DNA from 2 places in the Metabacillus schmidteae genome. Region 2 is predicted to be linked to the other one. Evidence: riboswitches for the same ligand, from Rfam matches in the RefSeq annotation. Region 2 holds a riboswitch; the other holds the start of a gene.
What was found. Region 2 has a riboswitch for cyclic di-GMP ahead of HWV59_RS13940 (methyl-accepting chemotaxis protein). Riboswitches for the same ligand answer to the same signal wherever they lie in the genome.

Region 1: it holds a riboswitch for cyclic di-GMP, as region 2 does, so the genes downstream of both, HWV59_RS18930 (anti-repressor SinI family protein) here and HWV59_RS13940 (methyl-accepting chemotaxis protein) in region 2, are expected to answer to the same signal.

What each region holds. Positions count from the first base shown of each region.
Region 1 covers NZ_CAESCH010000001.1:3,868,083-3,872,301, reverse strand. Annotated here, with positions in the region: gene sinI (DNA-binding anti-repressor SinI) at 30-173, opposite strand; gene HWV59_RS18945 (helix-turn-helix domain-containing protein) at 166-549, opposite strand; gene HWV59_RS18940 (DUF5658 family protein) at 833-1,135, shown strand; gene HWV59_RS18935 (helix-turn-helix domain-containing protein) at 1,397-1,729, opposite strand; gene HWV59_RS18930 (anti-repressor SinI family protein) at 1,832-1,981, opposite strand; cyclic di-GMP riboswitch class I at 2,015-2,099, opposite strand; gene HWV59_RS18925 (YqhG family protein) at 2,423-3,223, opposite strand; gene HWV59_RS18920 (DEAD/DEAH box helicase) at 3,239-4,219, opposite strand, start outside.
Region 2 covers NZ_CAESCH010000001.1:2,881,659-2,885,877, forward strand. Annotated here, with positions in the region: gene HWV59_RS13935 (SRPBCC family protein) at 1-174, opposite strand, end outside; gene HWV59_RS13940 (methyl-accepting chemotaxis protein) at 726-2,768, opposite strand; cyclic di-GMP riboswitch class I at 2,877-2,972, opposite strand; gene HWV59_RS13945 (TRAP transporter large permease subunit) at 3,116-4,219, opposite strand, start outside.

The DNA of each region.
Region 1 (4,219 bases), 990 kb from region 2:
CCATTTTGTCAAATGCCAAATATTACTTTCTAATTTCTTTTTGATGCTTTCTCATTGTGAAGGAATTTTTTTATTGCATCATAGGATAGACCGAGTTTTCTTGCTTCACTTATTAATTCAACCCATTCCTTTTCCATATCTTTTAAACCTATTTGTTCCTTCACTTTAGTCATCTGAAAAATCCTCCTGTGTAGTAGTGGGGTTTCTTTGCTTAGAATTTATCCATTTCTTAAACCTTAAGTAGTCCCGAAACTCTTTAAAATCATTTTTACTCATACCCTCCTTTATTGCTTTATTCAACAAGATATTCCATTCTTTATCAATGAAGTTTGTGTTTAAAGGGTCGTAGGAGGTTGTTGCTCCTAATAAATCTTCGACTTCTGTATCAAGTGGAATTGCAATCTTTTTTAAAAATTGAATGGAAGGGTTCTTTTGCACATCTCTTTCAATATAACTTAAATAAGATTTAGATACCCCAGCTAATTCAGCTAATTCACTAATTGTATATCCCTTTTCCTGCCTCAGCTCCCTTACTCTTTCTCCAACCATATTTTGGGTCTCCTTATCAATAATAGTTTAAATAGGTACACTATTCATTATACAGCACAATTTGTTCTTTATAAAGTATAAAGATTACTAGGAAAGGGATGAGATTGGATGGAAAACATAGCTTTTGTTCTTTATTAAGAAAATATATATAGTTTTAGTGGGACGATAGTATTGACTTGTTCTTTATAGTGGATTAATCTATTCTTATCAACAATAACAGAAAATGACTGGAACTAGAAACTTTTGTTCTCTATAAAGAATGAGAATTATATGAGGTGATAAAATGAGATTCTTATGTTATTACATAGCACTATTAAACATAGTAGATGCCTTAGCAACATACATAGGGGTTTCAGGTAGACATATTCAGGAAGCTAATCCATTAATGAACGTACTATTAGATCTAGGGCCAATGCCTTTTTTATTCACAAAAATATTACTATCATTCATTTTATTTTCTCTTCTATATTTCGATAAAATTCCCAACTGGAACATCTTAAAAAGGATATTAGGGGTTGGTTCAATATTGTATACCATTATTATTGGTTTTCACGGTTTTTGGATAGTAGAGGTCTTTTATAGTTAAAGTAAAGGATGGGAGTGTATGTATAGAAAAACGTGTACTAGGTGTAATAATACATCCTATAGCAGTTCAAAAATAAAAAAATGGATATGTCCTTATTGTGCAAATGAAATTATCGATGGAAAAATATGTAGTGTCAACCACCAAACTAACCTTCAGCATTCTTGCCGCATTTATGAACAATATAGAGGCAGAAAAATTTATAATAATTGATAAGCTTATAAATAAAAGAGCATCCGAAAGCCTTAGCTCCCTGGGATGCTCTTACTTATTGTCATTGCTTATTTTCCACTTAGTAAATTCCAAAAACTCCTTAAACTGCTCCTTTGAAACACCAGACTTCATTGCATCCTGTACGAGTTTTGTCCATTCTATGTCAAGCTCTTCTGGGTCGGATTCGTTATGTTCATTAAGAAGAGTATTAACTGATACACCAAGAACTGATGAGACTTTTTCTAAAAATTGAACAGAAGGGTTTGACTGGAGATTACGCTCAATCGAACTTAGGTAGGATTTTGCTACTCCCGCTCGTTCTGCTAGTTCGGACAGTGATAGATTTTTTTGTGTGCGATATTTTTTGATTCTTGGACCAATCACGTCAAGTCACCTTCCTTATTGAAGCCATTATAACATATAAAGAAGGGTTTGTTTTATATGCAGAACACAAATCAAAAAAAATTTACATTGAGTTAATACTATTTATGACGATTTTAAAACGGCATTTGACTTTTTGGATAAGAAATCTTTTATTTCCTCTACACTGATTCCTAGTTCTAAAGCTTCTAGTATGAGCTCGACCCACTCTTGATCGAGCTGTTCATCATGTGTGATTTTTTCAACTATCTCCATTTTTCTTTTCCTCCTAAAATACCAATCTGTATTTCAGGCAGCCCAGCCGTCTTAGTTGTTAACCTGAAGACCCGTGACTTTGCGTCCCTATTTTTCAATAGGTTTGCCTTTGTACTGATTATTTTGTCATCAAGTGTTAATAATTATATTTCTATAGTCCTTTATTTATGTATAACTTTTTAACTATTAACAAGTTCTATTATAAAAGAGAATTATTATCAATGTATGCTGAACTTTGTCGATGAAATAAATTTTTTTCATTTATCTGTAATTTTTACAATGAATTTACAAAAGTAGGTGAGAAGAAAGGTTTTTTAGATGTTATTCTGGCTTTATTTTTACAATAAATTAATAAGAAACGGAGATTTTAAAATTAATTTTTGTCGAACGAAAATTAATTTTTATCAATTTGTACTTCTCCTAAGTAATTAGTATCATTACTTAGGAGTTGAAAATACCTTCCGGGGTCAAATAAAAAATCCCGCCGCTTTGAATTGAAATGTGAATCTGAGGTTCATAAAGCTCTTTCAATGCTTGTTTTTCGACTTCATAGCATTCAGGTTTTTCCTCTAGGTCTTCGTAAAAATGGTTTAAAAGTTCTAGGTCTTCGTTCCATCTATCTCTTGCCTTGTCTGCCCATGTATGATCTTGGGCTTGTATATCTTGCAAAATGAATTGTTCAATTCGTTTTAAACCACTTTCCGGCCTAATAAGGGGAGACATCGTAAAGCAAAGATCTGGAATTTTTGGTGTTAAGTCTAAATTTTCAAGTTTGTCTTGAAAGTTTTCGACTATAGTACCGCTTATTAAATGTAGGCCGATCGAGTATAGGTGGTCCTTTTTCATATCGCATTGGTAGGAAACGATGATATTGACTCCGACCCAAGGATGGAGAGGTTTATTTCCTCCGTCTGTTTTGACATGTTCAAAAAGTCTGATATAGCTTCCCAGTGTTTTGGTTGATTGAAAAATTTGGTGAAGACGGGGAGCACCGAAATGCATGACCTCTCCTTTCAGGTCTTTTGGCGCACGATTTTGATCAGTGATTAGGGTAAGTTTCATTGGGTTTGGTACCCCGTTTGTTTTTTCAAGGTAGTGCCAGTAAAATGGTCTATTCATTAAAAGCTTATCCATTTCAATAGTAAGTTGTACTGTTATATATCCTTCTTTGTTTTCAAGAATGTCACAGGAATTGGATTTGAAAAAGCTTTCTAAAAAGTGATGAATTTGTTCTTGCTGCATACTGTCGCCACCTTTCTACTTATCTCCGCTTGCTGCTTTTCGTTGTTCTTGTGAAGCTTGAGCATAATCGAGAATTGATGTTAAATTCTCCATTTTTATTTTCATTTCTCTGTCGCTTTTTGAGTGGTACATGATGTCTTGTATATGTTCCTCGAAGTTTTTAATTTCTAATCGAGTGAGAATCTCATCAAGGTCACCAATGACTTTTTCAAATAAATTAATTTTGTCATACAGAAGAGTTAAAATATGTTCTTCAACTGTGTTTTTGGTTGCCATATTGTATATGTTAACGTCTTGTTCCTGACCTAAACGGTGTATACGACCAATACGCTGTTCTAAACGCATTGGATTCCATGGTAAATCATAATTGATAATATTATGACAAAATTGAAGGTTGATTCCTTCACCGCCAGCTTCTGTCGCTATGAGTACTTGTACGCGATTTTTAAAGAGTTCTTTCATCCAATCTTTTTTTCCTCTTTTAAAGCCACCACGAAATGGAACGGACGTAATGCCATGCTGCTGAAGAAACCATTGTAAATAAAATTGAGTTGCTCGATATTCAGTGAAAATAATGACTTTATCATCAAGTTCTTTGATTAACTCTACTACTTTTAATGCTTTTGAGTTTTGCGTAACACCGTCAATGGCCATCATAATTTCTTTGATGACATCATTTGGCAAAACAGCTTCCTCTTCTTCAGGCAAGTCAAGCATCTTTTTAAGAGTCATATAGACAGCTTCACGACTACTGCAAGCTTCCCGTTGTAAGGTCATAATAGAGAAGGTGTTTGCAGCATATTGTGATGATGACTTAAGAGCAGAAATGGTGTCATAAAGATGTTGTTCTGTTTCTGAAAATTCGATTGGCACTGTTTCAACAATACGCTTTGGCCATTCAATACCTGTGTCACCGCGCCGATTTCTAATCATAACTTTATTAATGAGCTCACGTAATTGCTCATGGTCCTCAATTGAACGTTCCTTCGCTGAAAA
Region 2 (4,219 bases):
CATTTTTCTTGTTTCCTTCCATTCACTTCCTACTTTTAATGGTCCCTCATCCAACTTCTCGATTTTGACTAGACCTTGCATCCAGTCCTTTGCAGTGTCAAGGTCTAACAAAGCTGAATATGCTTTTTGTTTTGTTACCTGGACAGATCTTACCACTTCAAAACGAATGCTCATATAACTTCCTCCTAAAAACTCTTAGAATACATATTATGATATAAACATTAACTTACTATAATTATGCACTATGTATAAGTACTAAAAAAGTTATAATAATAGTTTATTTCACCAAAACGCTTGAACTGTCGTAATTCCGTTATTTTATTTTAGAAAAGCTGGATTATGGCCTAGTACTAATGGTAATTGAATACGTTTTTCCTAAATGATCTTCCTTAATAAATTTATGGTTGTAGAAAAAAAACTAGCCTTCAAAGTATAAAGGGGTTCCATTTTTGGGCGCATTTTTACTATAGAAGGAAAAATTTCGCTTATTCAGTAATTAATATTCAAAATAGTACAAATAGACGGAGAGATTCTGTCTATGGACTAGTTTATTGCAAAAAAGGGAGAGTTTGCTAGGCATAATCGGAATATCTCCCCTTATTCATCCCGAAACGAGCTCCATTCTTCATCTAACCGAAAAATCTCCGCTTATTTTCCTTTTGCTGGTTACTCGTTTTCAGGATAAGACATTCTATTAAAAGAAAGAGAAGCAAGGTTTAATAAACTTAAAGTTTAAAACTATTAACTGCTTTTTGAAGTTCTTCCGCCATTGCGGAAAGAGTACTGGCTGCTGAACTTACTTCATGTATCGTGGCATTTTGTTCTTCTGCAGAAGAAGCGACATTTTCGGAATACTCAGCTGATTTTACTGCAATTGAAGATGCGTTTTCCATTGCTGAAAGCATTGAATGAGCGTTTGTTTTTATTTTTTGTACTGTAGTGAAAACTTCTTGAATTTGCGAAGTTACCTCTAAGACAGAAACGGATATCTCTTCAAACTCGCTTCCGGCACGTTCGACAAGTGTCTTACCTTCTGCAACAGAATGTTTCCCTTCTTCCATCGCCTGAATCGATTGCTGAATATCTTGCTGAATATCTTGTACCAATAAATGAATTTGTTTAGCAGATTGATTAGATTGTTCAGCTAATTTACGTACCTCGTCAGCAACAACAGCAAACCCTTTCCCATGTTCACCCGCTCTTGCAGCTTCAATTGCGGCATTTAAAGCTAATAAATTCGTTTGATCAGAAATCGAAGTGATTAACGAAACAATCGTACCAATTTCTTTAGATTTTCCCCCTAATTGATTAACAACCTGGGAAATCTCGATTGTTTTCGTATTGATCACTTCCATTTGCTGAACAGTATGTCGAATAACCTCTTGACCATCTTCAGCTTTTTGCTTAGTTACTGCAGAAACGTTACTCGCAGCATTCACATTACTGGCCATTTGATCAATTCCATTTGATATTTCAAGTGAAGTTGTTTTTGCACTTGAAACACTTTCTACTTGATTTTCTGCGCCTGTTGCTACAGATTGAATAGAACTAGCAATTTCATTTGTTGCTTTACTAGTTTCTTCCGCACTGGCGGTTAATTGCTCTGAGGCAGCAGCTACATTTTCAGAAGTACTGGCGATTTGCGAGACTAATTGTTTAATATTATGAACCATTTTGTTAAAGTTATGAGATAATTCACCAATTTCATCATTTGAAGTAATTGGTAGAGGTTCTAGAGTAAGATCACCACCTGCTATGTGATTCATACCTTTTGTAACCGTCAGCATTGGCTTTGTTATTCTCGAAACAATGAATATTGCCAGTGCTATTACAACGATTCCTGTAATACCAATAATGATCATTGATAATAGCTTTATGAATTCGGCATCTGCAAGTGCTTGTGATTCAGGCAAGTTCAAGCTGAGACCAAAACCAACAGCTTCAATTGGTGCATAAGCAATTAAAAACGATTGATCAAAACGATCAAAAGAAGCTACACCTGTTTGAGAAATGCTATTCTTTAACGAAGTACTTAATACATCTCCTAGATCTTTCTCTATTTCATCAATAGTGAGCCCCAATAGTTCCTGCTGTGGCGAAACCTGAAGACGAGTTGAATTATCTACTAAGGTGATAAGTGTAGAGATTTCCTCAACATCATCACTGGCTGCAAACTCAGTGTTGTTTAAAAACTGATCAACAAGGATTTCAAAGTTGGTTGAACCTGCCAAAACACCAATCACATCGCCATTTTCATCTTTAACAGGAGTAGCAATATTAATAACACGATTACCTGTAGCTCTGGATTCTAGCATGTCAGAGAAGGTTGATTTTCCTCCTGCGGCTGTTTTGATATAGTCACGATCACTATAATCATTACCTATTTTATCCGGGTTTGTATGTGCGATTACTTTTCCCTTAGGATCAGCTAAAAACACAGTTTCAAATACATCAGATCGATCATTTAAGGACGAAATGAATGGTGTAATACGATCTTTATTAAGGGATTTGATCGTATCACTCTCAGCTGCTACTTCAAGCTGATTTCTTTGTGAATAATACCATTCACTCATCGTTTCTGCTTTACTTTGTACTAAGCTTTGCATACTGGCTTTTTCTTTTTCAAGGATAACACCGCTGCTTATTTGGTAAAGCAAAATAGAAACAATAATTAATGGGGCTAGTGCTAATAAAAGAAACCAACCTGTAAATTTTGTTCGAATTGAGTTCATTTTGAAAAATCGATATTTTAGATTCTGCTTTCTCATGCTGTCTTATTTCTCCTTTGTTGTAATGTGAATAATTTTTTACACTATATAAAAAGACTACCCTATTAACAAGAGCAGCCAATTTTCCCAGATCATCTTGATCAAAAGTTTGGTAGCCAGGCGATCATAGCATCAAGCAATTACTGGTACTTTAGACCCTAAGCTTTGCGACCTATCCTTTCGAATAGTGTGCCTTTTATCTTTTTAATATATATGTTAATAGAGTAATATTACATGAACATGATAACTCTTTCAATATGATTTTTGCATGGGAATAGTTTCTAGTTTAAAGCTAATATAGTAATGAGACCTTTTTACTATACGTCAAGGTCAAGATGTTCACTGGGTTAATTAATAAACATAATGATTCCTATACCAATGATGGCCATGACTACTAGATGAAGGCCATTTGCTCGAACACCTGCTTCAAAGCCGGAAATTCCTACAATTCTGCTAACCATCAAGTTTAGTCCGGAAAATGGGCTTAATGCAGTTGAAATCGACCAGCAAAGTAAGAGAAGCATAGCTAATGACAAATTACTTATTCCCAGTTGTTCTGCATTCAATTGCATGGCTAAGGCAGCAATAATTGCTATTTGATGGATACCTATATAAGTGGTAACAACAACAAGTACAATTACAAATAAGGCAAATAACAAAAACGATTGATTCGCAACAATTGTTAACACAGCGCTAATTTCATTTGCTACATTTGTTCCTTGTAAGGCATGTGCCAGCAATCCTGCACTGCTGAACAACATGATTTCATTATTCATCATTGGTACTGATAGGTCTCGGTAATCCTTCAATAAAGGCATGAGTTTTGCCCAGCCATTTGTTACAATTCCCCATATAAGTGGCATGATAATGGATATTAAACATACAATCACAATCATCGACCATTTGGTCAAATACTCAATTGTTAAGGAAGTTAACATAAGAAATGTCACAAATAAGGCTAATTGAATAAGCTGTTTTCTCGTTTTTTTGGCCAATGGTTTCTTAGGTCCAGTTTGATCTTCAAATGGATGTTTTTTCGCCCAAATGGCAAACAAAATATTCCCTACAATTAAAGATAGAACAGATAAACCAATTCCATATAAAATATATTTTCCTACAGACATATCTAAATAATAGAGAACCAATGAGACAGAAGCGAAATACGGTGACCATAAAATGGCCGTTGAAAAACCGATAAGATAGCTTTTAGCAGACATTGCAGAAGGTAGTTTTAATTCTGATAGGAATTCACTGATCAAACGGACTGAACCAAGGCTTAAGATCGGACTCAAGAGAAATAAGGAAGTCGTAATCCCGGCAAAAAGCCTTTTCGGATGGTGTAACAAATTCCGTAATAGCGAATCAATTGCTTCGAAATAACCTCCTAGTTTAAGTGGAATCGAAAGAAGTGGTGCAAGTGTTACTAAACATAAAAGAGGTAAGATTAATAG